One region of the Bacillus sp. JZ39 genome, then DNA from elsewhere that is predicted to be linked to it. Evidence: a T-box and tRNA genes for the amino acid it is inferred to sense, from the RefSeq annotation. Region 1 holds a T-box; the other holds one or more tRNA genes.

The links. A T-box is a leader RNA that pairs with one kind of tRNA and senses whether it is charged. The one in region 1 lies ahead of ileS (isoleucine--tRNA ligase), so its partner is inferred to be a tRNA-Ile.
Positions count from the first base shown of each region.
Region 2: it encodes a tRNA-Ile, which carries the amino acid that the T-box ahead of ileS (isoleucine--tRNA ligase) is inferred to sense. The anticodon was not compared.

Region 1 covers NZ_CP096389.1:1,575,848-1,582,939, reverse strand. Annotated here, with positions in the region: gene ileS (isoleucine--tRNA ligase) at 1-1,237, opposite strand, end outside; T-box leader at 1,290-1,516, opposite strand; gene divIVA (septum site-determining protein DivIVA) at 1,579-2,073, opposite strand; gene M1D65_RS08280 (YlmH family RNA-binding protein) at 2,167-2,940, opposite strand; gene M1D65_RS08275 (YggT family protein) at 3,001-3,273, opposite strand; gene sepF (cell division protein SepF) at 3,280-3,735, opposite strand; gene M1D65_RS08265 (YggS family pyridoxal phosphate-dependent enzyme) at 3,732-4,424, opposite strand; gene pgeF (peptidoglycan editing factor PgeF) at 4,431-5,267, opposite strand; gene M1D65_RS08255 (YlmC/YmxH family sporulation protein) at 5,427-5,672, opposite strand; gene ylmB (N-formyl-4-amino-5-aminomethyl-2-methylpyrimidine deformylase) at 5,755-7,035, opposite strand.
Region 2 covers NZ_CP096389.1:29,200-36,291, reverse strand. Annotated here, with positions in the region: gene M1D65_RS00190 (toxic anion resistance protein) at 1-741, opposite strand, end outside; gene M1D65_RS00185 (5-bromo-4-chloroindolyl phosphate hydrolysis family protein) at 760-1,374, opposite strand; gene csfB (anti-sigma-G factor) at 1,494-1,688, opposite strand; rRNA gene rrf (5S ribosomal RNA) at 1,867-1,982, opposite strand; rRNA gene M1D65_RS00170 (23S ribosomal RNA) at 2,038-4,965, opposite strand; tRNA gene M1D65_RS00165 (tRNA-Ala) at 5,047-5,122, opposite strand; tRNA gene M1D65_RS00160 (tRNA-Ile) at 5,134-5,210, opposite strand; rRNA gene M1D65_RS00155 (16S ribosomal RNA) at 5,313-6,862, opposite strand.

The sequences.
Region 1 (7,092 bases):
CAAACCATTGCGCTGTCGCTCTGAAAATGGTTGGTTTTTTTGTTCTCCAATCATGCGGATAAGAGTGAGTAATGAATTCAAGCTTCACAAGTGCGCCTTTTTCATCGAGCTGCTGTGTGATCGCTTTGTTTGCATCATCATAGAACATGCCTTCAAACCCAGGAGCTTCGCTTGTCATTACACCTTTTTCATCAACCGGGCAAAGCACATCTAATCCGTATTTTTGGCCGATGATAAAGTCATCTTCCCCATGTCCTGGCGCTGTATGAACACAGCCTGTTCCGGCATCAGTTGTTACGTGTTCACCAAGCATAACGAGAGAGTCTCTGCCATATAGCGGGTGTTCAGCGATAATGTTCTCAAGGTCTTTCCCTTTGACCGTTCTTGTCACTTCATACTGATCAAATCCGCATGCCGATGCAACATTTTCGACTAAGGCACTTGCTACGACAAAGCGGTCTTCACCTACTGCAATCACGCTGTACTCAAGATCAGGGTGCACTGAGATTCCAAGGTTCGCCGGAATTGTCCAAGGCGTTGTTGTCCAAATGATGATGCGCTCGCCGTTTTCAAGAACGCCTTTTCCGTCTTTTACACCAAAAGCGACGTAAATAGATGCTGAACGTTTGTCTTGATATTCGATCTCGGCTTCAGCCAGAGCAGACTCACTTGAAGGTGACCAGTTAACCGGTTTAAGGCCTTTGTAAATGTAGCCTCGTTTTGCCATTTCACCAAATACGCGGATTTGCTGCGCTTCGTATTCCGGTTTTAATGTCACATATGGGTTTTCCCAGTCACCGCGGACACCAAGACGTTTGAATTGCTCACGCTGTCCCTCGATTTGCTTCCAAGCGTACTCTTCGCATAGTTTGCGGAATTCCGCTACTGACATTTCTTTGCGGTTGACCTTTTTGTTTTTTGTCAGAGCTGTTTCAATTGGCAATCCGTGTGTATCCCAGCCCGGCACATACGGTGCGTTGTAGCCGCTCATTGATTTATAGCGGACAATGAAGTCTTTCAAAATCTTGTTAAGTGCATGGCCCATATGGATGTCGCCGTTTGCATACGGAGGTCCGTCATGTAAAACAAATTTCGGGCGGTCTTTCGTCCGTTCCTGAACAAGACGGTAGATATCCTCTTCCTCCCATTTTTTTTGAATGTCAGGCTCCCGGTTTGGCAAATTTCCACGCATCGGGAAATCTGTTTTCGGCATTAAGAGCGTGTCTTTAAAATCCATTTTCATTCCTCCACTGCATTTTTTCAGAAAATAAAAAAAGCCCTCTCATCCCATAAGGGACGAGAAAGCTTATCTCGCGGTACCACCCTTTTAGAAAAAGCAAGCATACACTTTTTCCTCTTGAGCATCGTAACGTGATGAACGTCCTAACCTACTGTGAGTTCAGCAAGGAAACTAAAGGGCTGATCTACATGATTCCGGCCATCCCGGACTCTCACCATCTCCGGGTCGCTATGAAGGCCTGAAGGAAACATGACTGTCCCTTTCAACCGTTTTTTCATCTGAATTTATGAACGTATTATATTCGACAAGCTAAGAAAATGTCAAGATAATCAGAGAATTTATTCCTTTTCCTCAAATACAGCGTCGACTTCATACTCAAGGAGATGATCCCAATCGTCATTTTTCAGAAGATCAAGCTGAGCTTCAATCAGCATTTGGAAACGTGTTCTAAACACTTTAGACTGTTTTTTCAGCTCTTCAATTTCCATTGCAATTTTTCTTGATTTTGATAACGATTCGTTGATAATGCGATCAGCGTTTTTCTCCGCTTCCCGAACGATCAGCTTTGCTTCTTTTTGAGAATTGCGTTTTACGTCTTCAGCCGCTTCTTGAGCAACTAAAATTGATTTATTCAATGTTTCCTCAATATTGGCAAAGTGTCCGATTCTTTCATCAAGCTCATTGACTTTCGCTTCAAGCTCAGTTTTCTTGCGGAGAACAATTTCGTAATCTTTTCTGACTTGGGCTAGGAATTCATTTACTTCATCTTCATCATATCCGCGAAAACTTTTTGTAAACGTCTTGTTGTGAATATCATTTGGCGTTAATGGCATGATGCCACCTCCATTTTTACATTTCAGTACGGTTATCTAGTTCACATTATAAAACAAATTTCGCACAGATGGAGAAAAAAACTGAAAAACCGACTATTTTTGTCGTTCAAACGTAACTCTCCATTTGTCTTTTTTGGTTTTCCCTTCGATTTTTGTTAAGCTGCACCGGCCAAAACCTCTGATTGACAGCATGTCCCCTTCCGCGACTATGTATGAAGGATCTTCAACCACCTTCCAGTTCACTTTCACAAGGCCGTTTTTCACAAGCGTCTGTGATTTCTGGCGGGATTGCCTGCTCATAGAGGCGCAGACGGCGTCAAGCCTTAAAGAAGAAACCGTGTCATCTCTTATTTCGACATCAACTGCTGGAATGTTAAGGTCTGACAAGTCGATTTTCTCTAGGCTGACCGCCGCTTTGCCTGCTTGGGTCAGCTGTGCAGCCACAAAATCAGCGGTATCGGCTGAGACAATCAATTGCACTGCTGTCTCAGAAAACACGATGTCACCGAATTTTTGCCGCTTTAATCCTATGCCCATTAATGCACCAAGCAGAGAACGATGATCTACTGAGACAAACTTGTCAGCATAACGGACGTTAAACGCCTGCAATTCAAAATCCGATTCTTCCGGAGTAATGTACTCTGGATACAGAATCGCCCGTTTTCGCTCCGCTCTGTCATAGCCGCCGGAAAAAGCAAGCCCGACGTCAGCCTGTCCCGTAACAGCAGAGAGGATGACCTGCTCTCGGGGATCTAAAAAGTCGGTCAGCTTCATCCGGTACTGCTCCTGGACAATTCTTTTCCATTCGAGCGCCTGATCAATAAAGGCCCGCTCGTCTTTTCTGAAGTGCTGATATATATCGCTCATCGTCTTTCCCTTCTATGTAAAGAGGCTTGGCTGCTGCCAAGCCCCTATCAAACTGTCACATTAAAACGCAATCATGCGATAAAGCCCCCACAAGCCGGTTGTCGCAAACCGAAGCACAAGTATTGCTACGATTGGTGAAATATCCAGCATTGCAATCGGAGGAATGATTTTTCTGAATGGTTCGAGATATGGTTCACAAATCGAAGCCAAAAAACGCCCGACTGCTGTTTCCCTCGTACTCGGCACCCATGACATAAAAATATATATGATCAGGGCAAATGAGTATATTGTGATTAATAAGCTTAAAACCGAAAAAACTTGATAAAGGATCATCTCGCTTTACCACCTCTGATGTTCGTCTTCAGATATGAGCTCAGAAATTGTGCCTGATACATCTACGTTGTCAGGCGTGCAGAGGAAAATATCTGAGCCGATTCTTTGAATATCGCCGCCGATGGCATAAACGGTTCCGCTTAAAAAGTCAACAATCCGCTTCGCCTGGTCATGCTGTATCCGCTGAAGATTGACGACAACTGCCCGCCGGTTCTTCAAATGGTCGGCTATTTCCTGCGCCTCCGCATAAACGCGCGGCTCACTCAACACCACTTTAGAGGATTTCTGAACACTTTGCAAGCTCACTACATTCTGTTTGCCCGCAGGTTTATTCCCGTTGTAAGCCGGCTTTTCTTTTTGCTCATGCTCCTCATGAGATTCCCGCTCTGTCTCAATATATTCATATTCGTATTCTTCATCTTCCATTGAGAAAAAGTTTTTCAGTTTATTTTTCATACTCATTGCTGTACACCCCCTGTTTCATTTCCGACTAACGATGAGCCGATTCTAATATAAGTAGCTCCTTCTTCAATTGCAATTTCAAAATCATTTGACATGCCCATCGACAGTTCAGTACACGGAGCGTTCGGCTGGTTCAGCTTCTGAACCTGGTCACGGAGTTCTCTCAGCGACCTGAAACAGCTTCTGATCTGATCTTGATCATCAGTCAGCGGAGCCATTGTCATCAGCCCGGCAACAAGGATATGTTCGAAACCGGAAAGCTCCTGTATGAATGGAATGACTTCTTCTTTTTTCATGCCGTGTTTAGAAGGCTCAAGAGAGGTATTGACCTGCACAAAGCATCGTACAGTGCCTTCAGCCCGTTTTTCAATTTCTTTCGCTAATGAGAGCCGGTCTAGGGAATGGATATAGGAAACCGAATTGACGACAGATTTTGCTTTTCTTGATTGCAGACTGCCGATAAAATGCCATTCCGGATTCCCTTTCATCAATTCCTGTTTGCGGAGCAGTTCCGCATCCCGATTCTCTCCGAGGCAGGTGATGCCAGCATCTACTGCCTCCTGTGCTCTTTCAGGCGATACATATTTAGTGACTGCAATAACCGTAACTTCATCGGAGCTGCGGCCCGATCTGTTACATGCTTCGTTTATTCGTTCGTTTATATGTCGTAAATTATCAACAACACGCAAGATCTTTTATGCCTCCTTCATTCCGATAAAGGACATCATCCGTCCAGTTTTCCCCTGATCGCGGCGGTGAGAATAGAAAAGAGACGGCTCGCTTTCCGTGCATAAACCGCTGACAGAAATTTGTTCACTTGCCAAACCGCTGTCCATCAGTATAAGACGGTTCAGCTCTTTCAGATCAAGCTGATATTGTGCCTTTGCCGTCTGATTAACGGCAAGGTCTGCTGAAACCGGCAATGCGCGGACAGCATCCATGACGCGGTCGTCTACCGTATAGCATGCACCGCTGATAGACGGGCCAATAACAGCGTAAATATCTGAGGGATTTGAACCTTCCTTCTCAGTCCATTGCTTCACCATTTCTCTGCCAATCTGTTTGACGGTGCCTTTCCACCCGGCATGGGCGACTCCGACAAGCGACTGAACCGGATCATAAAAGAAAAGAGGCACACAATCAGCAAAGCATAATGCTAAAAATACATTTTTTTCATTTGTATAGAGCCCGTCCGTTGCTTTTAGAGCCGTGTGATACTCACGGGCGCCTTTTCCCCTATCCCTCTGCGTCACTTTCTGAACGCGATTATCATGTGTCTGATCAGCGAATACCCAAGACTGCAAATCAGTATTAAACATATCGGCAATATATTCACGATTTTTAACTACATCTGCATCTTTGTCATGAACGTGCAATCCTGTATTTAACGATTCAAAAGGCTTTTGGCTGACACCGCCGTTTTTTGTCGTAAATCCGGCAATGACCTCTTTGTTGTTTTGATTCGTTTGAGCCCAGTCTTGTATCATGAGTGTCGAGGGTGTGGTAAGACTGAATGGGTGATATGTATTCATGATGATCCAACCTTTCGACAAACATTTAAAGCGGAATTTCCCACTTATTTTACCACATCTTACTGCATTCGTTGAGCGCCGATTTGCATATTTCTAAATGAAATGTGCCGGAAGAATCGAGACTTCCGGCATTTTCCAATCTTCGGCAGACAAGCAGGTTTATGCATGTGGTTCACTTAATCGGACTAAGATTACATCTTCCCCGATTTTTACTATATTTCGCCATGGAATGACCAATTCCTCTTCTTTTCCAAAAAATCCGAGAACTTTCCCATTTCCTCCGAGTATGATCGCCTGAATTTTTCCAGTGGTCACATTGATATCAATATCACCAATACTCCCCAGCTTTTTTCCGTTTGAGACATTGACGACATCCTTTACCTGAAATTCTGAAATGCTGATCATTCCATCACGTCCTTTTTCCGTCCTTTTGTTCAAGTATATGAACGGGCAGGCTGAACCTTGTCAGCAAGAAGAAATTTTCATGTCATTGTTCTTTTTTCCGGCTGCACCAGCTGATGATAAAATCGAGTATAATTTTTGTATACTCTACTAGCTGCTCAATCGATACCTTCTCGTTCACAGAGTGTGCATTGTGCAGATCTCCAGGACCGTATATTACGCATGGAATACCGGCATCATACAGCCATCCGCCATCTGTAACTGATTGAGAAACGTCAATAATTGGACACTCCCGTTTCACTTTCTGATGAGAGGCAGTTAGCGCTAAGACGCCTGGGTGGCCAGGGTCAACTTCCAATGCCGGAAAAATTTCTCCTCTGTCTTCTATCATAGATGAGCCTCCCCACTTGAATACAGGGCGGTTTTCCCTAAGCCAAATATCACTGTCACTCAGCCGATTGACGTAATCTTCTATTTCCGCTGCCACTTGGTCATGGGTTTCATTCGGATAAAAATGGACTGTGATCCACAACCGGCATTCGTCCGCTATAAAAGCCGCATGTCTGCCGCCTTCTATAACTGCCGGATTAATCGTATTTGTGCCGGGTTTAAAACCAGGATAACTTTTCATAATGGACCAGTGGCGCTCAAGTTCACCGAGCCCCGCAATGATTTTTGCCATTTTTTCAATTGCGCTTGCTCCGAATGTTCCTCCGCCTGCGTGAATCATATTCCGTCTCGTTCCATCATGAAATGTTTGACTGCTTTTGATTTCGATCCAGCCTGTAATGACACCCCCTTGGCCTTGAATATGCATATCGCTCGTATCCGCGACAATTGCAAAATCAGCGTGGTAGCCCCTCTTGCAGCATTCAAGTGTGCCGGCTTCTCCAACTTCCTCCCCAATAACCGATTGCAGAATCAGATCACCTGGAAGTTCAATGCCTGCTTCACGAATCAATTTGACAGCAAACAACACACACGCCATTCCGCCCTTCATATCGGAAGCGCCTCGACCGATTAAGAGACCGTTTTTTTCAATTGGATGAAATGGATCATGCTCCCATTTTTCATCCTCTTTTACCTCTGCCACATCTACATGGCCATTGATAATCAGGCTATAATAATCTGCTGAATCTGTTCCTTTTAGCTTCCCTACAACATTGGGATCTCCAGGGTACACATCCCATTTGTCGATCGAGAATCCCAATTCATTTAAATATCCCGCAATCCATGACTGAATGCCCTCTGTATTTCTTGCAGGCGGAGCAGGTGTTTGATAAGAAATCAGCGTTTTCGCAAGCTGAATAAGCTCCTCCTTATGTTCTTCCACTTTTTTGAGCAAAGAGTCTATTTGTTGATCCAATGTAAATCCGCTCCTATTCTTTAAAATCAAAAAAGCCGTTTCAAATGTGATGAAACG
Region 2 (7,092 bases), 1.5 Mb from region 1:
AATTGTAATTTGCCTGCTCAGCAACAAATCATGAACTCTTTTATCTAACCGGTCAGCAAATTGAATTAAATCATTCACCTCTTGAACGGCCATTTGGTTATGATCACTCGATTCAGCCTGTTGCTTCAGTTCAGGAATTGTTTTCGTTTTTAATTCCTCCAGCTTCAGTTCTCCTGCAGCAATATATACATTCAGCGCGGCAAAATATTCTTTATTTTTTTCATATAACTGCTCTAACAGCTTGTTGTCACTGATTAAAGCATTTTTAGAGTGCCCCAGCTTCAAGCTGATTCTGTCTATCTGCACACTGGTCTTTTGGTATTTAGACAGCACCTCTTGAAGAGAACTTGATACTCTTCCAAACATGCGTGCCAAAATACCCTTTTTCTTAGATTGGAGATCATCAGGATTTACTTGCTCCAGCTTTTTCATCAGCTCTCCAAGTATTTCGCCAATCTCCCCGACATCCTTCTTTTGAACATGATTAATCATATCATGAGAAAAGTTCAGCAGTTTAGATTGAGCTTGTGAACCGTATAAGACAATGCTTTGCATATTTTTATGATCAATCTGTCCAGCAAGCTGAATTGCTTTTTCCTTGTTTTCCTCAGGAAGAACATCAACAAGCCGTACTTGCTCTTTCTCTGCTTTTACAGCCTCCGAACCTGGTATCTCTATGTTACCACCAAAAGGATCTGCCAATAATTCATCTATATGATGGTCACTTTGGTCTCGGTTCATCGCTCTTACCCTCTTCCCTTATTTCTTTAATGAATGTTTTGCTGCGTCTAATTCAAACTGCAACTCGTCAATTTCATCACCCATTGCTTGAGTTAAATCTTCCTCTAAACGCTTGGTCAATTCAGTAAGAGTGATGCGTGTCTCACTTAACGACATCGACAGTTCTTTGCTTTTTTTTGGGTGAGATGATAGAAAAGCATACTTCTCTGTCAATTCAACAACCGAATCGAGAGTTTGATAAAAAAATCGTTCTGCCTGATAAAACCGCTTTGGCTCTTTTTTGGTGAGGAGATAAATCCTTCTCACAATCCTTAGCATTTCTGCATTTTGCTTAAACATTTGAATGCTTTTAGCCTGAAACAAGGCTTTCCTAAGACGGATCATTTTCTGCCTTGCTTCCTCTAAGTTTTTCTTAATGTAAGCATACTCTCTTCCTGTCAATTCATGCTTTTTAAGAAATAACCGTCTTGCATTCCAGATGCCAGCTATATATACGGCTGCTCCAGAAGCAAGCCCATAAACAATAGATAAAAAAAGCGACTGGTTTAAACCAAAAAAGCTCAATATTCCAATGAAAACAAAAGTCGCACTGCTAGTTAAACTCCACATCAAAAAGTGAAAAAATCTCTGCATGAGATAATCGACTCCTGTGTCTATACTCAGTTTTAATATTATTATCTACTACGTTCAATCCTTAAACAAGTTTCATCTTCTTTTTATTATTAAGAGTACAAAAAAAGACCTTTTCAGGTCTATGAATATAATGGCGGTGTATGAATGCTCTTTAGTTTTTTTACATAAAACGCATAGTCAGGATCAGAAGTTGATGTAGAAATTACTTTTCTCTCACAATCTAAGCATATGAATTTCGTATAAAGATGAATGCCTCTATTCTTCTCTAGATCACAAATCACACATGTATGATTAAGTTTAACTGTTTCGTCCATCTTCTCCACCTCCGTACAATTAGCCTCCCCTTAAAACGGATATTGTATACACTATTTAGATCTTTTCGAAACTTGAAATCAGTATATGGGCTGTATAAGCCCTCGGTGTTTGTATTTGTTTGATTTTCTCGATCTTGAGTAAACAAAAAACCCAACTCAATGAGCTGGGTTTAAGCTTGCTTGGCGGCGTCCTACTCTCACAGGGGGAAACCCCCGACTACCATCGGCGCTGAAGAGCTTAACTTCCGTGTTCGGTATGGGAACGGGTGTGACCTCTTCGCTATCGCCACCAAACAAATTGAGAGTGTTCTCTCAAAACTAGATAACAGGTGTGACATCATTCAAAAATATGGTTAAGTCCTCGATCGATTAGTATCTGTCAGCTCCATGTGTCGCCACACTTCCACCTCAGACCTATCAACCTGATCATCTTTCAGGGATCTTACTTCCTTGCGGAATGGGAAATCTCATCTTGAGGGGGGCTTCATGCTTAGATGCTTTCAGCACTTATCCCGTCCGCACATAGCTACCCAGCGATGCCCTTGGCAGAACAACTGGTACACCAGCGGTGCGTCCATCCCGGTCCTCTCGTACTAAGGACAGCTCCTCTCAAATTTCCTGCGCCCGCGACGGATAGGGACCGAACTGTCTCACGACGTTCTGAACCCAGCTCGCGTACCGCTTTAATGGGCGAACAGCCCAACCCTTGGGACCGACTACAGCCCCAGGATGCGATGAGCCGACATCGAGGTGCCAAACCTCCCCGTCGATGTGGACTCTTGGGGGAGATAAGCCTGTTATCCCCGGGGTAGCTTTTATCCGTTGAGCGATGGCCCTTCCATGCGGAACCACCGGATCACTAAGCCCGACTTTCGTCCCTGCTCGACTTGTAGGTCTCGCAGTCAAGCTCCCTTGTGCCTTTACACTCTGCGAATGATTTCCAACCATTCTGAGGGAACCTTTGGGCGCCTCCGTTACCTTTTAGGAGGCGACCGCCCCAGTCAAACTGCCCACCTGACACTGTCTCCCCGCCCGATAAGGGCGGCGGGTTAGAAGGTCAATACAGCCAGGGTAGTATCCCACCGATGCCTCCACCGAAGCTGGCGCTCCGGTTTCCAAGGCTCCTACCTATCCTGTACAAGCTGTACCAACATTCAATATCAGGCTGCAGTAAAGCTCCACGGGGTCTTTCCGTCCTGTCGCGGGTAACCTGCATCTTCACAGGTACTATAATTTCACCGAGTCTCTCGTTGAGACAGTGCCCAGATCGTTGCGCCTTTCGTGCGGGTCGGAACTTACCCGACAAGGAATTTCGCTACCTTAGGACCGTTATAGTTACGGCCGCCGTTTACTGGGGCTTCAATTCGCACCTTCGCTTACGCTAAGCGCTCCTCTTAACCTTCCAGCACCGGGCAGGCGTCAGCCCCTATACTTCGCCTTACGGCTTCGCAGAGACCTGTGTTTTTGCTAAACAGTCGCCTGGGCCTATTCACTGCGGCTCTCTCGGGCTTGCACCCTAACAGAGCACCCCTTCTCCCGAAGTTACGGGGTCATTTTGCCGAGTTCCTTAACGAGAGTTCTCTCGATCACCTTAGGATTCTCTCCTCGCCTACCTGTGTCGGTTTGCGGTACGGGCACCTCTCACCTCGCTAGAGGCTTTTCTTGGCAGTGTGGAATCAGGAACTTCGCTACTATATTTCGCTCGCCATCACAGCTCAGCCTTATGGGAAACGGATTTGCCTATTTCCCAGCCTAACTGCTTGGACGCGGATATCCAATACCGCGCTTACCCTATCCTCCTGCGTCCCCCCATTGCTCAAATGGTGAGGAGGTGGTACAGGAATATCAACCTGTTGTCCATCGCCTACGCCTTTCGGCCTCGGCTTAGGTCCCGACTAACCCTGAGCGGACGAGCCTTCCTCAGGAAACCTTAGGCATTCGGTGGAGGGGATTCTCACCCCTCTTTCGCTACTCATACCGGCATTCTCACTTCTAAGCGCTCCACCAGTCCTTCCGGTCTGGCTTCACAGCCCTTAGAACGCTCTCCTACCACTGTTCGAAGAACAGTCCGCAGCTTCGGTGATACGTTTAGCCCCGGTACATTTTCGGCGCAGAGTCACTCGACCAGTGAGCTATTACGCACTCTTTAAATGGTGGCTGCTTCTAAGCCAACATCCTGGTTGTCTAAGCAACTCCACATCCTTTTCCACTTAACGTATACTTTGGGACCTTAGCTGGCGGTCTGGGCTGTTTCCCTTTCGACTACGGATCTTATCACTCGCAGTCTGACTCCCAAGGATAAGTCATTGGCATTCGGAGTTTGACTGAATTCGGTAACCCGGTAGGGGCCCCTAGTCCAATCAGTGCTCTACCTCCAAGACTCTTACCTTGAGGCTAGCCCTAAAGCTATTTCGGAGAGAACCAGCTATCTCCAGGTTCGATTGGCATTTCACCCCTACCCACACCTCATCCCCGCACTTTTCAACGTGCGTGGGTTCGGGCCTCCATTCAGTGTTACCTGAACTTCACCCTGGACATGGGTAGATCACCTGGTTTCGGGTCTACGACCACGTACTCATGCGCCCTATTCAGACTCGCTTTCGCTGCGGCTCCGCATCTTCTGCTTAACCTTGCACGGGATCGTAACTCGCCGGTTCATTCTACAAAAGGCACGCCATCACCCGTTAACGGGCTCTGACTACTTGTAGGCACACGGTTTCAGGATCTCTTTCACTCCCCTTCCGGGGTGCTTTTCACCTTTCCCTCACGGTACTGGTTCACTATCGGTCACTAGGGAGTATTTAGCCTTGGGAGATGGTCCTCCCGGATTCCGACGGAATTTCACGTGTTCCGCCGTACTCAGGATCCACTCAGGAGAGAACGAAGTTTTGACTACAGGGCTGTTACCTCCTATGGCGGGCCTTTCCAGACCTCTTCATCTACCTCGTTCTTTTGTAACTCCGTACAGAGTGTCCTACAACCCCAAGAGGCAAGCCTCTTGGTTTGGGCTAATCCCGTTTCGCTCGCCGCTACTCAGGGAATCGCATTTGCTTTCTCTTCCTCCGGGTACTTAGATGTTTCAGTTCCCCGGGTCTGCCTTCTCATATCCTATGAATTCAGATATGGATACCACTCCATTACGAGTGGTGGGTTTCCCCATTCGGAAATCTCCGGATCAAAGCTTGCTTACAGCTCCCCGAAGCATATCGGTGTTCGTCCCGTCCTTCATCGGCTCCTAGTGCCAAGGCATCCACCGTGCGCCCTTTCTAACTTAACCGTTAAAAAGAATCACTATGTGATATCTTGTATTACTAATTGAATGTGATGTCTACTGTTATCTAGTTTTCAAAGAACACGTTGGTGGAGCCTAGCGGGATCGAACCGCTGACCTCCTGCGTGCAAAGCAGGCGCTCTCCCAGCTGAGCTAAGGCCCCGTTATATAAGATGGTGGGCCTGAGTGGACTCGAACCACCGACCTCACGCTTATCAGGCGTGCGCTCTAACCAGCTGAGCTACAGGCCCATCTTAACTTATTCAAGGAACAAAGTTCCTTCAAAACTAAACAAGACAGGGAACGTTCTGTTTATAAGACCCAAGGTCTTATATTCCGTAAAATATCCTTAGAAAGGAGGTGATCCAGCCGCACCTTCCGATACGGCTACCTTGTTACGACTTCACCCCAATCATCTGTCCCACCTTCGGCGGCTGGCTCCTAAAAGGTTACCTCACCGACTTCGGGTGTTACAAACTCTCGTGGTGTGACGGGCGGTGTGTACAAGGCCCGGGAACGTATTCACCGCGGCATGCTGATCCGCGATTACTAGCGATTCCAGCTTCACGCAGTCGAGTTGCAGACTGCGATCCGAACTGAGAACAGATTTGTGGGATTGGCTTAACCTCGCGGTTTCGCTGCCCTTTGTTCTGTCCATTGTAGCACGTGTGTAGCCCAGGTCATAAGGGGCATGATGATTTGACGTCATCCCCACCTTCCTCCGGTTTGTCACCGGCAGTCACCTTAGAGTGCCCAACTGAATGCTGGCAACTAAGATCAAGGGTTGCGCTCGTTGCGGGACTTAACCCAACATCTCACGACACGAGCTGACGACAACCATGCACCACCTGTCACTCTGCCCCCGAAGGGGACGTCCTATCTCTAGGATTGTCAGAGGATGTCAAGACCTGGTAAGGTTCTTCGCGTTGCTTCGAATTAAACCACATGCTCCACCGCTTGTGCGGGCCCCCGTCAATTCCTTTGAGTTTCAGTCTTGCGACCGTACTCCCCAGGCGGAGTGCTTAATGCGTTAGCTGCAGCACTAAGGGGCGGAAACCCCCTAACACTTAGCACTCATCGTTTACGGCGTGGACTACCAGGGTATCTAATCCTGTTCGCTCCCCACGCTTTCGCTCCTCAGCGTCAGTTACAGACCAGAGAGTCGCCTTCGCCACTGGTGTTCCTCCACATCTCTACGCATTTCACCGCTACACGTGGAATTCCACTCTCCTCTTCTGCACTCAAGTTCCCCAGTTTCCAATGACCCTCCCCGGTTGAGCCGGGGGCTTTCACATCAGACTTAAGAAACCGCCTGCGAGCCCTTTACGCCCAATAATTCCGGACAACGCTTGCCACCTACGTATTACCGCGGCTGCTGGCACGTAGTTAGCCGTGGCTTTCTGGTTAGGTACCGTCAAGGTACCGCCCTATTCGAACGGTACTTGTTCTTCCCTAACAACAGAGCTTTACGATCCGAAAACCTTCATCACTCACGCGGCGTTGCTCCGTCAGACTTTCGTCCATTGCGGAAGATTCCCTACTGCTGCCTCCCGTAGGAGTCTGGGCCGTGTCTCAGTCCCAGTGTGGCCGATCACCCTCTCAGGTCGGCTACGCATCGTTGCCTTGGTGAGCCATTACCTCACCAACTAGCTAATGCGCCGCGGGTCCATCTGTAAGTGGTAGCCGAAGCCACCTTTTATGTTTGAACCATGCGGTTCAAACAACCATCCGGTATTAGCCCCGGTTTCCCGGAGTTATCCCAGTCTTACAGGCAGGTTACCCACGTGTTACTCACCCGTCCGCCGCTAACATCAGGGAGCAAGCTCCCATCTGTCCGCTCGACTTGCATGTATTAGGCACGCCGCCAGCGTTCGTCCTGAGCCAGGATCAAACTCTCCGATAAAGTAGTTTGACTGACTACGCACATCGCTGTGCGATTTATAAAAAATGAATTAACAGGTACGTTTTGTCTTGTTTAGTTTTCAAAGAACTTTGTTTACCGCTCGTTTAAGCGACTTTATTATCATAACATTTACCGCCGCTACTGTCAACAACTTTTTAGTATTTTCTTTTCAAAAAAGCTGTTCGTCATCAGCGACGTATATTAGAATAACACCTTCAGTTGTCTAAGTC